DNA from 2 places in the Corynebacterium afermentans subsp. lipophilum genome. Region 1 is predicted to be linked to the other one. Evidence: predicted binding sites of a transcription regulator. Region 1 holds the regulator's gene; the other holds the start of a gene.

Region 1 (7,815 bases):
GGCGCCCTCGGGGTGCTGGCCGGCCCGCTCAACATCGGCGTGATCCCCACCATCGCGCCGTACATCCTGCCGACGCTGCTGAAGCTCATCGAGGAGGAGTACCCGGACCTGGAGCCGCGAATCGTGGAAAACCAGACCGAAGAGCTGCTGCAGCGGCTTCGCGACGGCCAAATCGACGTCGCGGTCCTCGCCACCCCAACCGACGCCACAGGGGTGTGGGAGATCCCGCTGTACGACGAAGCCTTCGCCGTCATCACCTCCCCCGACCACCCTGCGGCCGGGCGCGGGGATCTCGACCTCAATGCGCTGAAAGACCTCGAGCTGCTGTTGCTTGACGACGGGCACTGCCTGCGCGATCAGATTGTGGAGCTGTGCAAGATCGCCCAGGTCAACGGCACCCCCGGCGCGCAGTCGGTGACCCGTGCAGCGTCGCTGACCACGGTGGTGCAGCTGGTGGTGGCCGGGCTCGGCTCCACGCTGGTGCCCGTCTCGGCCTTGTCCACGGAGTGCGCGCGCCCCGGACTCGCCATTGCTGCATTCGGCCCCGGTGTAGATGCGAAGCGCACCGTCGGGCTCGTCATGCGGGCGTCATCGCGGCGCCGCCCGGAGTTCGAGCAACTCGGCGAGTTGGTCTCCCGCGCCTTCGAGCAAGCGACGGAATCGAGCCGTAAGCTGCTGCCGCGCTAGACTCACGCTCTGGTTATGAATGAGCACGAATCCCCTACCTCGCCTCCCACGAAACCGCAGTTGTACGAAGCGCTCGACGGTGTCCCGATCGCAGACGTGCGCAGGTTCCGCAGGCGCCTGAAAAACGCTAAATCCCCTGAGGCTTTGTCGGCGATTGGCGCGGACGTGGTCAAGGCGGAAGCTGCCGTCGCTAAGCGTGATGCCCTGATCCCCGAGATTGCGTACCCGGAGAACCTGCCGGTGTCCGCGCGGCGCGAGGACATCATGGAACTGGTGCGCGACAACCAGGTCGTGGTGATCGCTGGCGAAACCGGCTCCGGTAAGACCACCCAGATTCCGAAGATGCTGCTGGAGCTGGGGCGCGGCCGCCGCGGCCTGATCGGCCACACGCAGCCGCGCAGGCTGGCTGCGCGCACTGTGGCGGAGCGCATCGCCGACGAGCTTGGTCAAAACATCGGAGAATCCGTCGGCTACGCCATCCGCTTCGACGACCGCGTCTCCGAATCCACTGCGGTCAAGCTCATGACGGACGGCATCTTACTCGCGGAGATGCAGCGCGACAGGTTCTTAAACGCCTACGACACAATCATCATCGACGAGGCGCACGAGCGCTCGCTGAACATCGACTTTCTGCTCGGGTACCTCAAGCGGCTGCTGCCGAAGCGCCCGGACCTGAAGGTGATTGTCACCTCCGCAACCATCGACCCGGAAGCGTTTGCGGAGCACTTCGCAGACGCCGAGGGCAACCCCGCCCCCATCATCGAGGTCTCCGGCCGCACCTACCCCGTGGAGATCCGCTACCGCCCCCTGGTGGAGCAGGTGCAAGGCAAGGACGGCTCCGTCAAGGAAGTCGACACCGACATGATCGACGGTGTGGTCGACGCCTGCAAGGAACTCATGCGCGAAGGCGAAGGCGACATCTTGTGCTTCTTCGCCTCCGAGCGCGACATCCGCGACTGCATGGAGGCCATTGAAAAACAGCACTGGCGCGGCGTGGAGGTCGTGCCCCTGTTCGGCCGCCTGTCCAACGCGGAGCAGCACCGGGTGTTTGCCCCGCACTCCGGCCGACGCATCGTGCTGTCCACCAACATCGCGGAAACCTCGCTGACCGTGCCGGGCATCCACTACGTGGTGGACACCGGCCTGGCGCGTATCTCGCGTTACTCCACGCGCACCAAGGTCCAGCGCCTGCCCATTGAGGAGATCTCCCAGGCCTCCGCCAACCAGCGCTCCGGCCGCTCCGGCCGTATCGCCGACGGCGTGGCCATCCGCCTGTACTCGGAGGACAACTTCGAAGCCCGCCCCGAGTTCACTGACCCGGAGATCCTGCGCACCAATCTGGCCTCTGTGGTGCTGCAGATGATCTCCCTGCGCTTGGGAGACATCAACGATTTCCCTTTCATCCAGCCGCCGGACCAGAAGGCCGTTCGCGACGGGTTGCTGCTCCTGCACGAGCTCGGCGCAATCTCGGGCAAGGAACGCGGCGGCGCACCGGTGCTCACTGACGTGGGGCGCGACATCGCGCGCATACCGGTGGACCCGAAGATGGCGCGCATGCTGGTGGAGGCCAACCGCCTCGGCGTGCTAGACGACGTCACCGTGATCGTGGCCAGCATGACCATCCAGGACGTGCGCGAGCGTCCCCTGGAGTACCAGGCGCAGGCGGACCAGGCCCACGCCCGGTTCAAAGACGCAACATCGGACTTCCTGTCCTCGCTGAAGCTGTGGGACTACATCGGCGATTCCCGCGACGAGCTGTCCGGCAACGCCTTCCGCAAGCGCATGAAGCGCGAGTTCTTGCACTACATGCGCATCCGTGAATGGTTCGACCTCGTGCGCCAGCTGCGCGACGTGGAGCGCCAGCTGGGCTGGTCGCGCGCCGAGAACGTCGCGGGCGAGCGCGACGCCGACGCGATCCACAAGTCGCTGCTGACAGGCCTGCTGTCCAACATCGGTGCCCGCGACGGCAATTCGAAGGAATTCCAGGGCGCGCGCGGGACAAGGTTCTTGGTGTTCCCGGGGTCGTCGCTAAGCAAAAAGCCCCCGGAGTTCCTCATGGCAGCCGAACTCGTGGAGACCTCGCGCCTGTGGGCCCGCGACGTGGCCAAGATTGAGCCCGCCTGGGTGGAAGCTGCTGCAGGCCAGCTGATGAAGCACAGCTACTCCGAACCTGTGTGGTCGCGGAAGCGTTCGGCCGCAATGGTGCACCAGAAGTCGATGCTCTACGGCGTGACCATCGTGCGCGACCGGCTTGTGCCCTACCACCGCGTCGACGCCGAGGGTGCGCGCAACATGTTCATTCGCCACGCGCTTCTTGAGGGCGATTGGAACCGCCACCACCACTTCATCGACCACAACGAAGCTCTGCTCGCCGAGGCCGCTGAGGTGGAGGAAAAGGTGCGTCGCCGCGGCCTGGTGGTGGATGAGGACACCCTCTTCGAGTTCTACGACTCACGCCTGCCTAAGAGCGTGACCACCGCCCGCCACTTCGATTCCTGGTGGAAGAAGAAGCGGGCCGAAGACAAGCACTACCTGGACTTCGACCCTGCCGCGCTTCTCGACGACGAGGGCGTGGATTCCTCCGCCACCGCCTTCCCCGAGGTGTGGCGCCAAGGCTCTATCGATTACGCGCTGCGCTACAAGTTCGAGCCGGGCGATCCTTTCGACGGCGTGACCGTGGACGTGCCCGTGCCGCTTCTAGCAAACCTGCGGCCGGAGGGCTTTGACTGGCTGGTGCCGGGGCTGCGCTCGGAGCTGGCCGCGGAGTACATCCGCACACTGCCCAAGGCCTTGCGCAAGACCGTTGTGCCGGCACCCGACTTCGCCGAGCGTGCGCTGGAGGCGATCTGGGAGAAGCAGGACGACGAAGGCGCCAGTGAGGCCGATCTGCGTGAAACTCCGTTCGCCGAGGCACTCGCTGACGCGCTGCACAGCATCGGCGGGCGAGGCATCAACGGCACCGACTTCAACCCGTCTGCGCTGCCCGAGCATCTGAAGGTGACCTTCGCCGCGATTGACCGCCGCGGCAAAGTGGTCGACCACGACACGGACCTCGGTGCACTGAAGCGCCGCCAGGCCGGCAAGATCAAGTCCTCCGTGTCCAAGGCCGGGCGCACCTCCGAGTCGGATGCGGTGGCGAAGTGGACTACCGATTCCCTCGGCGCGGTGCCGGAGACGGTGACCACGACTATCGACGGCAACGAAGTCGACGCCTACCCGGCACTCGAGGCCACCAAGAACGGCGTGAAGGTCACGGTGCACCCGACCAAGGCCGCCGCGGATGCCTCAATGGTCACAGCGACGCTGACGTTGCTGTTGCGCGAGATCACGGTCAACGCCGGACAGATGACCAAGGGGCTGCCGTTGCGCCAGAAGGTGGCGGTGGACCGCTACCCGCACGGCGGCGCCGCCGGGCTCGTCGAGGACGCCCGCGTCGCCGTGATCCGCGACCTGATGTTCTCCTCCGGCGGGCCGGTGCGTTCGCCGGAGGAGTTCGACGCGCTCGTGGCCGAAATCCGCCCTCAGGTCGCTGGTGGGGTGCGCCGCGTGGTGGTCACCTTGGCGCCGGCTCTGGCGGAGTACGCGAATATCGCGGCTGAGCTTGAGCAGTGGGAGGGCCCGGCTATCGACGACATGACGTCGCAGCTGCAGTTTTTCCTTCCGAAACACGCGGTGACTGTCCACGGCATCGGGCACTTGCAGCACCTGCCCCGCTACATTGACGCGATGCGTATCCGCCTGGAAGACATGCGGCTGGATCCGGACCGTGACGCCGACCGGCAGTCAGTGATCGATTCGGTGAAGGCCTACTTGGCGCAGCGCATGAAGGCCTTGCCCGCTGGTCGCACGAAGACAAAAGCGTACAAGGATATTTTGTGGCTAATTGAAGAGCTGCGTGTGAGTTTGTTCGCGCAGCGTTTGGGCACGCCGAAGCCGGTAAGCCAGCGGCGCATTGAGAAGAAGATTGACGCCCTGCGTTAGCCCCACGATCGCGGGTTAGAAGTCCTCGCGGTCGCGGCGGCGCATGAGCCGGATTTCAGATTCGAAGTCGTCTGCGCTCTCGAACGACTTGTACACCGATGCGAAGCGCAGGTACGCCACTTCGTCGAGGGCGCGCAGCGGTTCAAGGACTGCCAAGCCGATCTCGTGGGCGGGCACCTGCGAGCTGCCCTGGGCCCGCACAGTCTCTTCCACTTCCTGGGCAAGCCGTTTCAAGGCATCATCGGTGACATCGCGGCCTTGGCATGCTCGACGCACGCCGACGATGAGTTTGTCGCGGTCAAACGGTTCGCTCACGCCGTTGCGTTTCACAACGGTAAGGACTGCCTTTTCCACTGTGGTGAAACGTCCCCCGCACTCGGTGCACTCTCTGCGTCGACGAATCGCAGCGCCAGCTTCGACCAGCCGCGAGTCAGTCACACGGGATTGCTCGTTGTGGCAAAAAGGACAAAACACGGTTTTCCACCCCCCGGGGTCTTCAAAGGCTTGGTGTAGCCGTGAGTCTACGCCCTGCCTATCGCGCCGTTGCCACCGTGGCGCTGTGGGTGACCTGGCTGCCGGGCATAGATGAGGGATCCTGGTCTTGCGCCGAGAAGACGCCGCCAAACGCGGAACCGATAAGCAGCGCCGCAGTCATGCATGCGCCAAGCAGGAGCGTATCGCGCGTCTCGTGCCGTGTTTCGAACGCGTTCGCTTCAGTGGAACCGTCCGAAACCCGGTTTGAGGCAGAACGAGCACTCGTTCGATGGGATGCAGATATGGTTCGAACACCGGCCCCGCCGGTTCGACGCTTCGACGCAGATTCGAGGTCCCAAATCTCCGCCGGGGGAACCACGGATGCGGCGCCCGGGCGAGATGCAGATGCATTGTGTACTGGATTGATTGCAATGGACATTGTGAGTCTCCCTTCGTTTCGCGGCACACATTACGTTCGGCGCCGACACACTCGAACGTTCTAACGTTCATTTGTTCGAATACGATTACGTGTTCGATTTATAGCACCCCGACCGATAGGTGTCCACCCAAACGCTGCAACCATCGAACATGAGTGCCCTATCTGGTAGGTTCGTAGGCGCACTACGCCACCGAGTCCAAGGAGAACGTCATGGCACGAAAGAAGTCCGAGCCCGGCAACCCGGATTACAACGCACTGTCTGACCGTCAGCGCCGTATCCTCCAGGTCATTCAGGATGCTGTTGTCCTGCGCGGTTACCCGCCGAGCATCCGCGAGATCGGCGATGCCGCTGGTTTGCAGTCCACTTCGTCTGTCGCATACCAGCTCAAGGAGCTTGAAAAGAAGGGTTTCCTCCGACGCGACCCGAACAAGCCGCGCGCCGTGGATCTGCGCCAGATGCCAGAGACCGGACGCAAGCAGCGCAAGCCGCAGGAAGCGAAGCCGGAGGATTCGGGTAATGCCCGCTACGTGCCGGTGGTCGGCCAGATCGCCGCAGGCGCTCCGATCCTCGCCGAAGAGAACGTGGACACCTACTACCCGCTGCCCGAGGAGTTGCTCGGTGACGGCGATGTTTTCATGCTCAAGGTTGTCGGCGAATCCATGCGCGAGGCCGGCATCCTCGACGGCGACTGGGTAGTTGTCCGCTCCCAGCCGAACGCGGAAGAGGGCGAGTTTGTTGCGGCGCTTCTGGACGGTGAGGCGACGGTCAAGGAATTCCACCGCGACTCCACCGGTGTGTGGCTGTTGCCCCACAACGACGCATTCGAACCGATCAAGGGCGACGAGGCTGAGATCATGGGGCGTGTTATTTCGGTGTTCCGTACTCTGTAACCGGTGCGTGTGCGCCGAGAAAACACTAAGACCAAAAGCGCAGGAGATCGATGTACGCCGAAGAGCGGAGACGCCAGATCGCGTCTTTGACCGCAGTTGAAGGCCGCGTCAATGTCACCGAATTGGCGCAGCGCTTCGACGTCACCGCGGAAACAATCCGCCGGGACCTTTCGGCGCTGCACGATGAGGGCGCGGTGCAGCGCGTCCACGGCGGCGCGGTGGCCAGCCAATCGTACCGCTCTACGGAGATCCCGCTGGATACCCGCCAGCGCGCCTCGCTTGCGGCCAAGACCGCAATTGCGGAAACCGCGTTGCAGTTCGTGCCGGACACACAAAGCTGCACGATTTTTTTGGACTCGGGCACAACTATCAGCAGCTTGGGCAAGCGACTTGCAGAGACTCGCGGGGACAAGGAGTACTCGGTGGTGACCAACTCCATCCCCACCGCCTTGGAGCTGAGCGATTCCGGTTTGCACGATGTGCAGCTACTCGGTGGCAGCGTCCGTCCGATCAGTCAGGCGGTCGTCGGCAGTACTGCGCTTCGCACACTGGCCCTGTTGCGCGCTGACGTTGCGTTTGTGGGCACCAACGCGCTGTCCATCGGCCACGGTCTCTCCACCGTGGACGCCCAGGAAGCTGCGGTGAAAGCTGCGATGGTGACGAATGCCCGCAGTGTTGTTGTGTTGTGCGATTCCACGAAGCTGGGCAACGACTACGTGGTCAGCTTCGCGCCGCTGACGGATATTGATGTGGTGGTCACCGACGCTGAGGCACCCTCCGCCTTCGTGGACGAGCTGCGCTCGCACGGTATTGAGGTCGTGCTCGCGCAGACCCAATAGTGCGAGCAACATGGTGGCATCAACATCTGTTCGCGACCTACACTCGTTGCAGACCTGAATGAAATCAACGGAAAGGACACCCGAATGGCTTCCAAGACTGTGAAGGTCGGTTCCACCGTCGGGCTGCACGCACGCCCGGCCACGGTGATCGCTGACGCTGCCGGCGAGTACGACGACGAGATTCTGCTGACGCTTGTTGGCGGCGACGATGACGACGAGACGGACGCTGCTTCCTCGCTGATGATTATGGCCATGGGCGCAGAGCACGGAGACGAGGTCACCGTGACCTCCGACAACGCCGATGCCGTGGAGAAGATCGCGGCGCTCATCGAGCAGAACCTCGACGACGAGTAGGTGCTTTTCGCTTCTCGACGAGCTCACGCCCGGGCCACGCGCCCGGGCGTTTTTTACGTGCAATCAGCACCGGACGCTACGACGTCGACGGCTGAGACACCTCGAAGTTCCTGCGGTACTGCCCCTCCCCCAACGTGTCGTACGCCCAGC
Region 2 (7,815 bases), 170 kb from region 1:
CCATCGTGCACTCCTACCCGCACTCCTGGCGCTCCGGCGAGCCGCTGATCTATATGGCGCTGCCGGCGTGGTTTGTGAAGGTCACCGACATCCGCGACCGCATGGTGGAGCTGAACCAGGAAATCGAGTGGATCCCGTCGCACATCCGTGACGGCCAGTTTGGCAAGTGGCTGGAAGGCGCGCGCGACTGGAACATCTCGCGCACCCGCTACTGGGGCTCGCCGGTGCCGGCGTGGGTTTCCGACAACCCGGACTACCCGCGCGTGGACGTCTACGGTTCCCTGGATGAGCTGGAGCGCGACTTCGGCACCCGCCCGAAGTCCCTGCACCGCCCGCACATCGACGAGCTGGTGCGCCCGAACCCGGACGACCCGACCGGCAAGTCCATGATGCGCCGCGTGCCGGACGTTCTGGATTGCTGGTTCGAGTCCGGCTCCATGCCGTTCGCGCAGTACCACTACCCGTTTGAGAATCGCGAGGAGTTCGACACCCGCCAACCCGCGGACTTCATTGTGGAGTACTCCGGCCAAACCCGCGGCTGGTTCTACGTGCAGCACGTGCTGTCCACCGCACTGTTCGACCGAGTGGCGTACAAGAAGGTCGTCGCTCACGGCATCGTGCTGGGCTCGGACGGGCAGAAGATGTCCAAGTCCAAGGGCAACTACCCGAACGTGATGGAGGTCTTCGACCGCGACGGCTCCGACGCAATGCGCTGGTTCCTCATGTCCTCGCCGATCCTGCGCGGTGGCAACCTGATTGTTACCGAGCAGGGCATCCGCGAGGGCGTGCGCCAGGCGCTGCTGCCGATCTGGAACGCGTACACGTTCCTGCAGCTGTACTCGTCTTCGGACGCCCAGTGGTCCGTCGATTCCGACAACGTGCTCGACCGCTACATCCTGGCCAAGACGCACGACATGGTGGCAGCTGTGGGCGAGGCGCTCGACGACACCCGCATCGCCGACGCTTGCGACGTGGTGCGTCGTTTCGCCGACACGCTGACCAACTGGTACGTGCGCCGCTCCCGCGACCGATTCTGGGAGGGCCAGGAGGCGCACCCGGAGGCGTTCAACACGCTCTACACGGTGCTCGAAGTCGTTTCCCGCGCGGTGGCGCCGCTGCTGCCGTACGTCTCCGAGGTCATCTGGCGCGGGCTCACCGGCGGCCGTTCGGTGCACCTGACGGACTACCCGCAGGCCTCCGAGTTGCCGGCGGACGCCGAGCTGGTCGCCGCCATGGATGCGACGCGTGCGGTGTGCTCTGCGGCGTCGTCAGTGCGCAAGGCGAACAAGCTGCGCAACCGCCTGCCGCTGCCGAAGCTCACCGTCGCCCTGCCGGATTCGGCCAAGCTCGATGCGTTCCGCTCCACCATCCGCGACGAGGTGAACGTGAAGGACGTCGCTTTGACTGACGACGTCGACGCGGCCGGATCCTTCGAAGTCGTGGTCAACGCCAAGGTGGCTGGCCCGTCGCTGGGTAGGGACGTGCAGCGCGCCATCAAGAACGTCAAGGCCGGCAACTACGAGCGCCGCGGAGACGATGTGGTGGTCGACGGCGACATCGTGCTCACCCCGGAGCTTTACACCGAGCGTCTGGTGGCGGAGAACCCGGAGAGCACCGCGCGTGTCGACGCCGACGGCACCGTCGGCTTGGTCGTCCTCGACACCGAGGTAACCGAGGAACTCGAGGCTGAGGGCTGGGCTGCCGACGTGATCCGCGGTCTGCAGGATGCCCGCAAGCGCGAGGGCTTCGACGTTTCCGACCGCATCGCTGTGGTGCTGGCCGTGCCTGCGGAGAAGGAGGCGTGGGCCCGCACCCACGCCGACCACATCGCCGCCGAGACCCTGGCGACATCCTTCGACGTGGTCACCGAGCCGGTCGAGGGGCACGATGTCATCGATGGCGTGACCGCCACTGTTCGTAAGAACAGCTAGGTTCTTTCGAGCTGGGGCCTCACTCGTGTGGAGTGGGGCCCCTATTTTGCGTTCTCAGCAGGGGAGGCGCACCGTCGCTCGATAATGCGCACTATGCAGCTGCATAGTTTTTGATGCCAACTATGAGGTGGCACCCACTATGCAGCTGCATAGATTTTGGGAGTGTTTGTGTGGGGTGCTGACTATGCGACTGCATAGTTTTTCTTACCGATATTGGGGCGGCACCCACTATGCAGCGGCATAGTTTTTGGGAGTGTTTGTGTGGGGTGCGCACTATGCAGCGGCATAGCGAATGGGGTTTATGTTCGACTTCTGGGTAAGCGAAACCGTGCACGTTGTCCACTTCAATGGACATTTTCCTCAAAACCCTTGACTCGAACACATGAGCTTTCTATAAAGGTGTCAATGTTCATGAGTAAGGGGATCAACCATGACAATTGCGGTGGACGAACGGACGGAAGATCGAACGGGTGACCTGTCGGCAGAGGTGCTCGAGGATCAGATCAAGTGCAATCAATTGTCGGCGAACCATCACCGGGCGCGGATGCTCGATGCGGTGGGGCAGTTCGACGAACAGGGGCTGGCGGAGCAGTACGGGGAGAAGTCGACGGCAACGTGGTTGCGCAGCGAACTCAACCTCCCGCAGGCCACGGCATTCGAGTACGTGCGCGTGGCGCGAGGGCTGAGAAAGTTCAGGCTCTTATTCGACGCGTTCGAATCGGGGGTGATGCCGTATTCGACAGTCCGTTTCCTTCTCCAGTATTTGGAGGAGTGCAACGAAGAGCAATACGTCCAACTCGCGCTGAGCATGTCGTTTGCTGATCTCCAGCTTGTGCTTGCCGGGGCAAGGCCCAAAGAGGAGGATCCGACTGAGCCGTATGCTCGCGCCCGCGAGTGCGACGACGGCATGCTCGCCTTCGAGGCGAGGCTTCCGGCGGTAGCTGGCCAAAAGCTCCTGACTGCGTTGAAGGTGGCTCAGCTTGCCAGTTTCGGTCTCGAGGATGTGGACCCAGATGATCTGCAGGATCCGGAGAAGGTGCAGAAGCTTATCGACGACGCAGCTGCCGCTGAAGACGCCGTCCCCTCAGAGCAAGACCGCGCTCCGCAAAAGCGTACGAAGATCACCATGGACGACATCGTGCGTTCGGTGTCGCGGTACGGGCCTCCGGAAAAACAGGACGTTTACGGGGCGTTGTTGGCGATGATCGATATGGTTCGCGCGAACCCAAAGAGTCCGCTTCGCAGTCCAGGCGTGCAGGTCAACCTCATGGTCAACCAGTTTGGCCAATGTTGGATGCCGGAAAACCGCTCGGCAAGTTCTGAGGACGTGCGCAGCTACCTCGCCAATGCGATGGTGCGTTTGCACTTGCTGGATGACACGGGACTGACGATCCACGTCGGCCGTTCGCGGCGGTTCGCCACCGACGGCCAAGTGCAGGCGCTGTTGGCGATCTGGGGGTATCAGTGCGCTATGCCTGGATGTTCGCATAGGCGCTTCATAGAGATGCACCACATAAAGGAGTGGGAGCACGGAGGTATGACTGATTTAGACAACCTGATCCCACTGTGCTCGAGCTGCCACTCTCAGGTGAGCCACGGAGTAATCACCATCGAGCGCCAAGGAGCTGACCTGTTCTTCACGTTCAAAAACGGTGCCCGGTTCGTCTCGCGCAACAGAGCGCTGCCGAGGCGGATGGAGTATGTCACCGGAGATTCGTTCGCCGTGTGATCGGATTGGAACATGGTGGTACCGGTGGTGCACAGTGGTGGACATGAACCGTTGGGTGCTGCACATCGACATGGATGCGTTCTACGCATCATGCGAGCAGCTGACCCGCCCGACGCTCAAAGGGCGCCCCGTGTTGGTGGCGGGAGTGTCCGGCCGTGGCGTAGTCGCAGGCGCCAGCTACGAGGCGCGCAAGTACGGGGCGCACTCGGCGATGCCGACGCACCGGGCAGCACGGCTGGTGGGCTCGAAAGCGGTGCTGGTGGCGCCGCGCAGGCCGGTTTACGCGACTGCATCGCGCCGGGTGTTCGAGATCATCGGCAGGTACGTGGACGTGGTGGAGCAGCTGTCCATCGACGAGGCGTTCATGGAGCCGGAAGACTTGTTCGGGGCGAGCCCGGAGGACGTGGAGAAATGGGCGAACGAGCTGCGGGCGGCGATCAAGGAAGAAACAGGGCTGCCCAGTTCGATCGGCGCAGGTCCGGGAAAGCAGTACGCCAAGATCGGCTCGGGTCGGGCGAAGCCGGACGGCGTGTTTGTCATCCCGCACGACCGGCAGCTAGAGATTCTGCACCCGATGCCAGTCAGCGAGTTGTGGGGTGTGGGACCTGTGACTGAGTCGAAGTTACTTGCTGCGGGGATTGAAACGATCGGGGACCTAGCGAACCTCAACGAGAAAGAACTGGACATTGCCATTGGCGGCGCGGTGGGCAGGCAGCTGTGGTGGTTGGCGCGCGGGGTGGATGAGCGGCCGGTGGCGCCGCGGGCGGAGTCGAAGCAGATCTCCTCGGAGCACACGTACCCGCAAGATTTGACCACCCCGCCGGAGGTGGACGCGGCGTTGGAACGGGCGGCTGCGGAATCGCACCGCAGGCTGCGCAAGGATGGGCGCGGAGCACGCACGGTGACGGTGAAGCTGCGGATGGCGGACTTCCGCATCGAGTCGCGCTCGGCGACGTTGCCGTACGCCACCGACGACGCGGAGACGCTGCTGGCCACTGCGTTCCGGATCGTGCGCTACCCCGACGAGGTGGGCCCGATTCGGTTGGTGGGCGTGTCGTACTCGGGCCTGGAGGAGACGCTGCAGGACGTGCTGTTTCCGGAGTTGGACCAGGCGATTGTGAAGCCTTCGCCAGTGTCGGCCGACTACGAAACTGGTGTCAGCGACCACGAAACGCAATTCGACACGGAGGTGCACCAGGAGGCTGCTCCGGAGCAGGGGGTGTGGCGCGCGACGCAGGACGTCTACCACCCGGATTACGGGCACGGCTGGGTCCAGGGTGCGGGCAAGGGTTGGGTGACGGTGCGGTTTGAAACGCGGGCGACGGGTCCAGGCAGGATTAAAAGCCTTCGCGCGGACAATCCGCAGCTCCGGCAAGCTGACCCGCTGGATTCGTTGGCGTGGGAGGACTGGTTCTCACAGCAGTGAGCGCGGGTCCACACCGGTGGCCAGCGCGGTGGCCAGCGCGATGCGGGCCTGCCCGGCGCTTAGGTAGCCGGCAGGCAACGCGCCCAGGTCGCCGAGGGTGGATCCGCCGCCGGCGCCGCCGTAGGCGAACGACACCTCGCCGTAGGGCACCGACGTTGCGACGACCACAGGTACCCCGCGGTGCAGCAGCTTTGCGACGGCGCTGCCCATGCACGCCGACACATTGCCGGAGCCGAGGGCTTCTAAGACGAGCCCGTCGACAGGCCCGAGTGCGCGGATGAGGGCGTCGTCGGCGCCTGCCCACGCGCGGATGATGGGGATGTTCAACCCGGCCAACGGCGCGGCAGGTACCGCCATGGGGCGGGGCAGGGGTGTGCCGCTAGTGAGGGTGAAAGCGTGCTCGGCGGTAGTTTGCGTCTTCATCAACCCGCGAGCCGGGAGGGTCTCGCCCGCGAAATGGACGAGGACGCCGGTGTCGCGCCGGGTGGCGGCCACCTCGATCGCGCCGCGCAGGTTGGCGGGGCCGTCGGGGTGGGCGTGGTCGGCGGAGCGCATCGCGCCGGTGAGCACAACGGGTCGGGGATCGGCGTGGACGAGGTCCAGCGCGAGGGCGGTCTCGGCCATGGAGTCGGTGCCGTGGGTGATGACGAGGGATGCGGAGTCGTCGAGAAGCGAAGTGCGCACGGTTTCGCGCAGCAGGTCGATCTCAGCCAAGCCCATGGACGAGGAGTCGAGGCTGGCCACATCGATGGCGCGCACCCGGCCCGTGGTGCCGCAGCGGGCGACGAGCTCGTCGCCGGTGAGCGTGGGCACGAGCGCGCCACGGTCGTTTGTGGTGGAGGCGATCGTGCCGCCGGTTGAGATGACTAACACGTTCATGCACACAGAGTGCCAGAAAGTTGCGGGTGTGCAGTAACGTGAAGCAAGAGATTTACGCTACGCAAGGAGAACACGTGAAAGCACCGAAACTTGTCGCAGCCGCAGCTGTCGCTGGCATCGCACTGAGCTTGACGGCCTGCTCCGAGGATTCGGACACGACCGAAACCACCGCCGCGTCCCAGGAGGCCTCCTCCGAGGCTGCGCCGGTGGCCGAAATGCCGACGGCGGACGAGCTCAACGCTGTGCTGCAGCGCGCCGCTGACCCGAACCTGCCCATCGCCGAGCGTGCGAATACCGTGCAGGGTGGCGAAACCACGCCGGAGCTGTTCGACCTGATGACGCAGTCGCAGCAGGAATCCGGCGCGAACTTCCAGGTGGTCGACCCTGTGCTGCCGGGCTACACCGCCAACTCGGTGCTGGCCACCGTGAACTTCACCCGCCCGAACGCGGAGTCCCAGCTGGCGGAGGACGTGGAGTTCATTAACGAAGGCGGCCAGTGGAAGATCTCCCAGAGCTGGGCCTGCTTCCTGGTCAGCAACACCCTCGCCCCGGAGCAGGTGCCGGATATGTGCAAGACCGGGGCGCCGGCTGCGCCCGAGGCACCGGCAGAAGCACCGGCAGAAGCGCCGGCAGAGCAGGCGCCGGCCGAAGCGCCGGCCCTCTAAACGCCAAACTGCACAGCGCGGGTGATGTCTTGGACCACCCGCGCTTTGTCGTCTCCGCCGTAGATCAGGCGGGTGGTCCAGGCAGTCTGGCCCTCCACTGGCAGCGGGCGGTGAAGGTCCACCACGATCTGGCCCTCGGAGGTGGTGCGGGAGGAATCCACCTGCACGCTTTCGCCCTCGAGCTCGCCGGGGCCGTCGATAGTGAGGGTGTTGTTCTGGGGGCGCTCCTCAACTTTCGTGTCCAGCGTCAGTGTGTCGCCTTCGCGGGAGAGCAGGGTGTAGGTGGTGGTGCGCGTCATCGAGGTGTCTCCCGCGACACGGCTTTCCACGGTCCAGGTCGCGCCGGGGCCGATGGGCTCGTCGGGGAAGACGACGGAGTTGTTGATCAGGGTGATGAGGGTGGGCTCGACAAGCTGGAGGCCGCGCTGCGGCGCGTCGGCGGGCGCGAGCAGTTTCAGGGTGGAGATGCGTCCGGTGTCGTCGGTGCGCCAGCTCATGCGGAACCCCTCGGAAGCGGCGACATCCTGGCCGATGTCCAAGTCCGAGTGCTTGCCGGAGCCGACCACGAAGTCGATGCGGGAATCGGCGTCCTCCTCGCCGTCGCCCGGGGCAGGAGCCTCTTCGGCGGTCGCGGTCAGCGGCAAGGTGGTTTTGTTCACATCGCCGCCTGCGGGGGCGTCCGCGACCTCGGCTTCGCCGGGGGCGGCCACGTGCTGGTCCACGCCGGCGGACACGGCGACGGCGGTGTCCCACTCCGAGTCCGGGGAGTAGCGCACCTCCTCCGGGTTCTCGCCGGGGTCGACCAGGGCGACCGAAGGGGCGTCGATAGGAAATGCTGGCACCCCCGCAACCGGATCGTCCTCGGCGGAGGAGCATGCGGTCAGCGCGAGGGTGAGGGTAGCGGCGGCGGTGATACTGCGGAGGGTCCGGAACATTCTTCAAAAGCTACCTGTCCCGTGCAGCGGAATACAGGCAGGCCGTCCGCGACCCGCTAAAGTGGATCGGCGATGAAGCAGGACACGACAGCACAACGCACCCCCCGCTACCTCGCCTTGGTGGTGGCGGTCATGCTCGCGGTCGCCGCGGTGGACCAGGGCGTCAAGCAGCTGATGCTGAACTGGCTGGAACCCGGGGTGGCGCAGCCGGTGATAGGGGACTGGTTCCGCTTCTACCTGCTGTTCAACT

Evidence for each region. Region 1 encodes LexA, which represses DNA repair genes until DNA is damaged. Its sites were predicted from a motif close to CGAACANNTGTTCG; they were not measured.
Region 2: a site for LexA is predicted at 2,307-2,320, ahead of CAFEL_RS07395 (HNH endonuclease signature motif containing protein). Genes of this name have one in related genera too.

What each region holds. Positions count from the first base shown of each region.
Region 1 covers NZ_CP046530.1:1,369,385-1,377,199, forward strand. Annotated here, with positions in the region: gene CAFEL_RS06575 (hydrogen peroxide-inducible genes activator) at 1-687, shown strand, start outside; gene hrpA (ATP-dependent RNA helicase HrpA) at 703-4,668, shown strand; gene nrdR (transcriptional regulator NrdR) at 4,684-5,142, opposite strand; gene lexA (transcriptional repressor LexA) at 5,792-6,472, shown strand; gene CAFEL_RS06595 (DeoR/GlpR family DNA-binding transcription regulator) at 6,523-7,311, shown strand; gene CAFEL_RS06600 (HPr family phosphocarrier protein) at 7,396-7,665, shown strand; gene CAFEL_RS06605 (uracil-xanthine permease family protein) at 7,742-7,815, opposite strand, start outside.
Region 2 covers NZ_CP046530.1:1,541,843-1,549,657, reverse strand. Annotated here, with positions in the region: gene ileS (isoleucine--tRNA ligase) at 1-1,931, shown strand, start outside; gene CAFEL_RS07395 (HNH endonuclease signature motif containing protein) at 2,362-3,660, shown strand; gene CAFEL_RS07390 (DNA polymerase IV) at 3,704-5,086, shown strand; gene CAFEL_RS07385 (asparaginase) at 5,075-5,965, opposite strand; gene CAFEL_RS07380 (WKL family lipoprotein) at 6,040-6,630, shown strand; gene CAFEL_RS07375 (DUF6263 family protein) at 6,627-7,565, opposite strand; gene lspA (signal peptidase II) at 7,638-7,815, shown strand, end outside.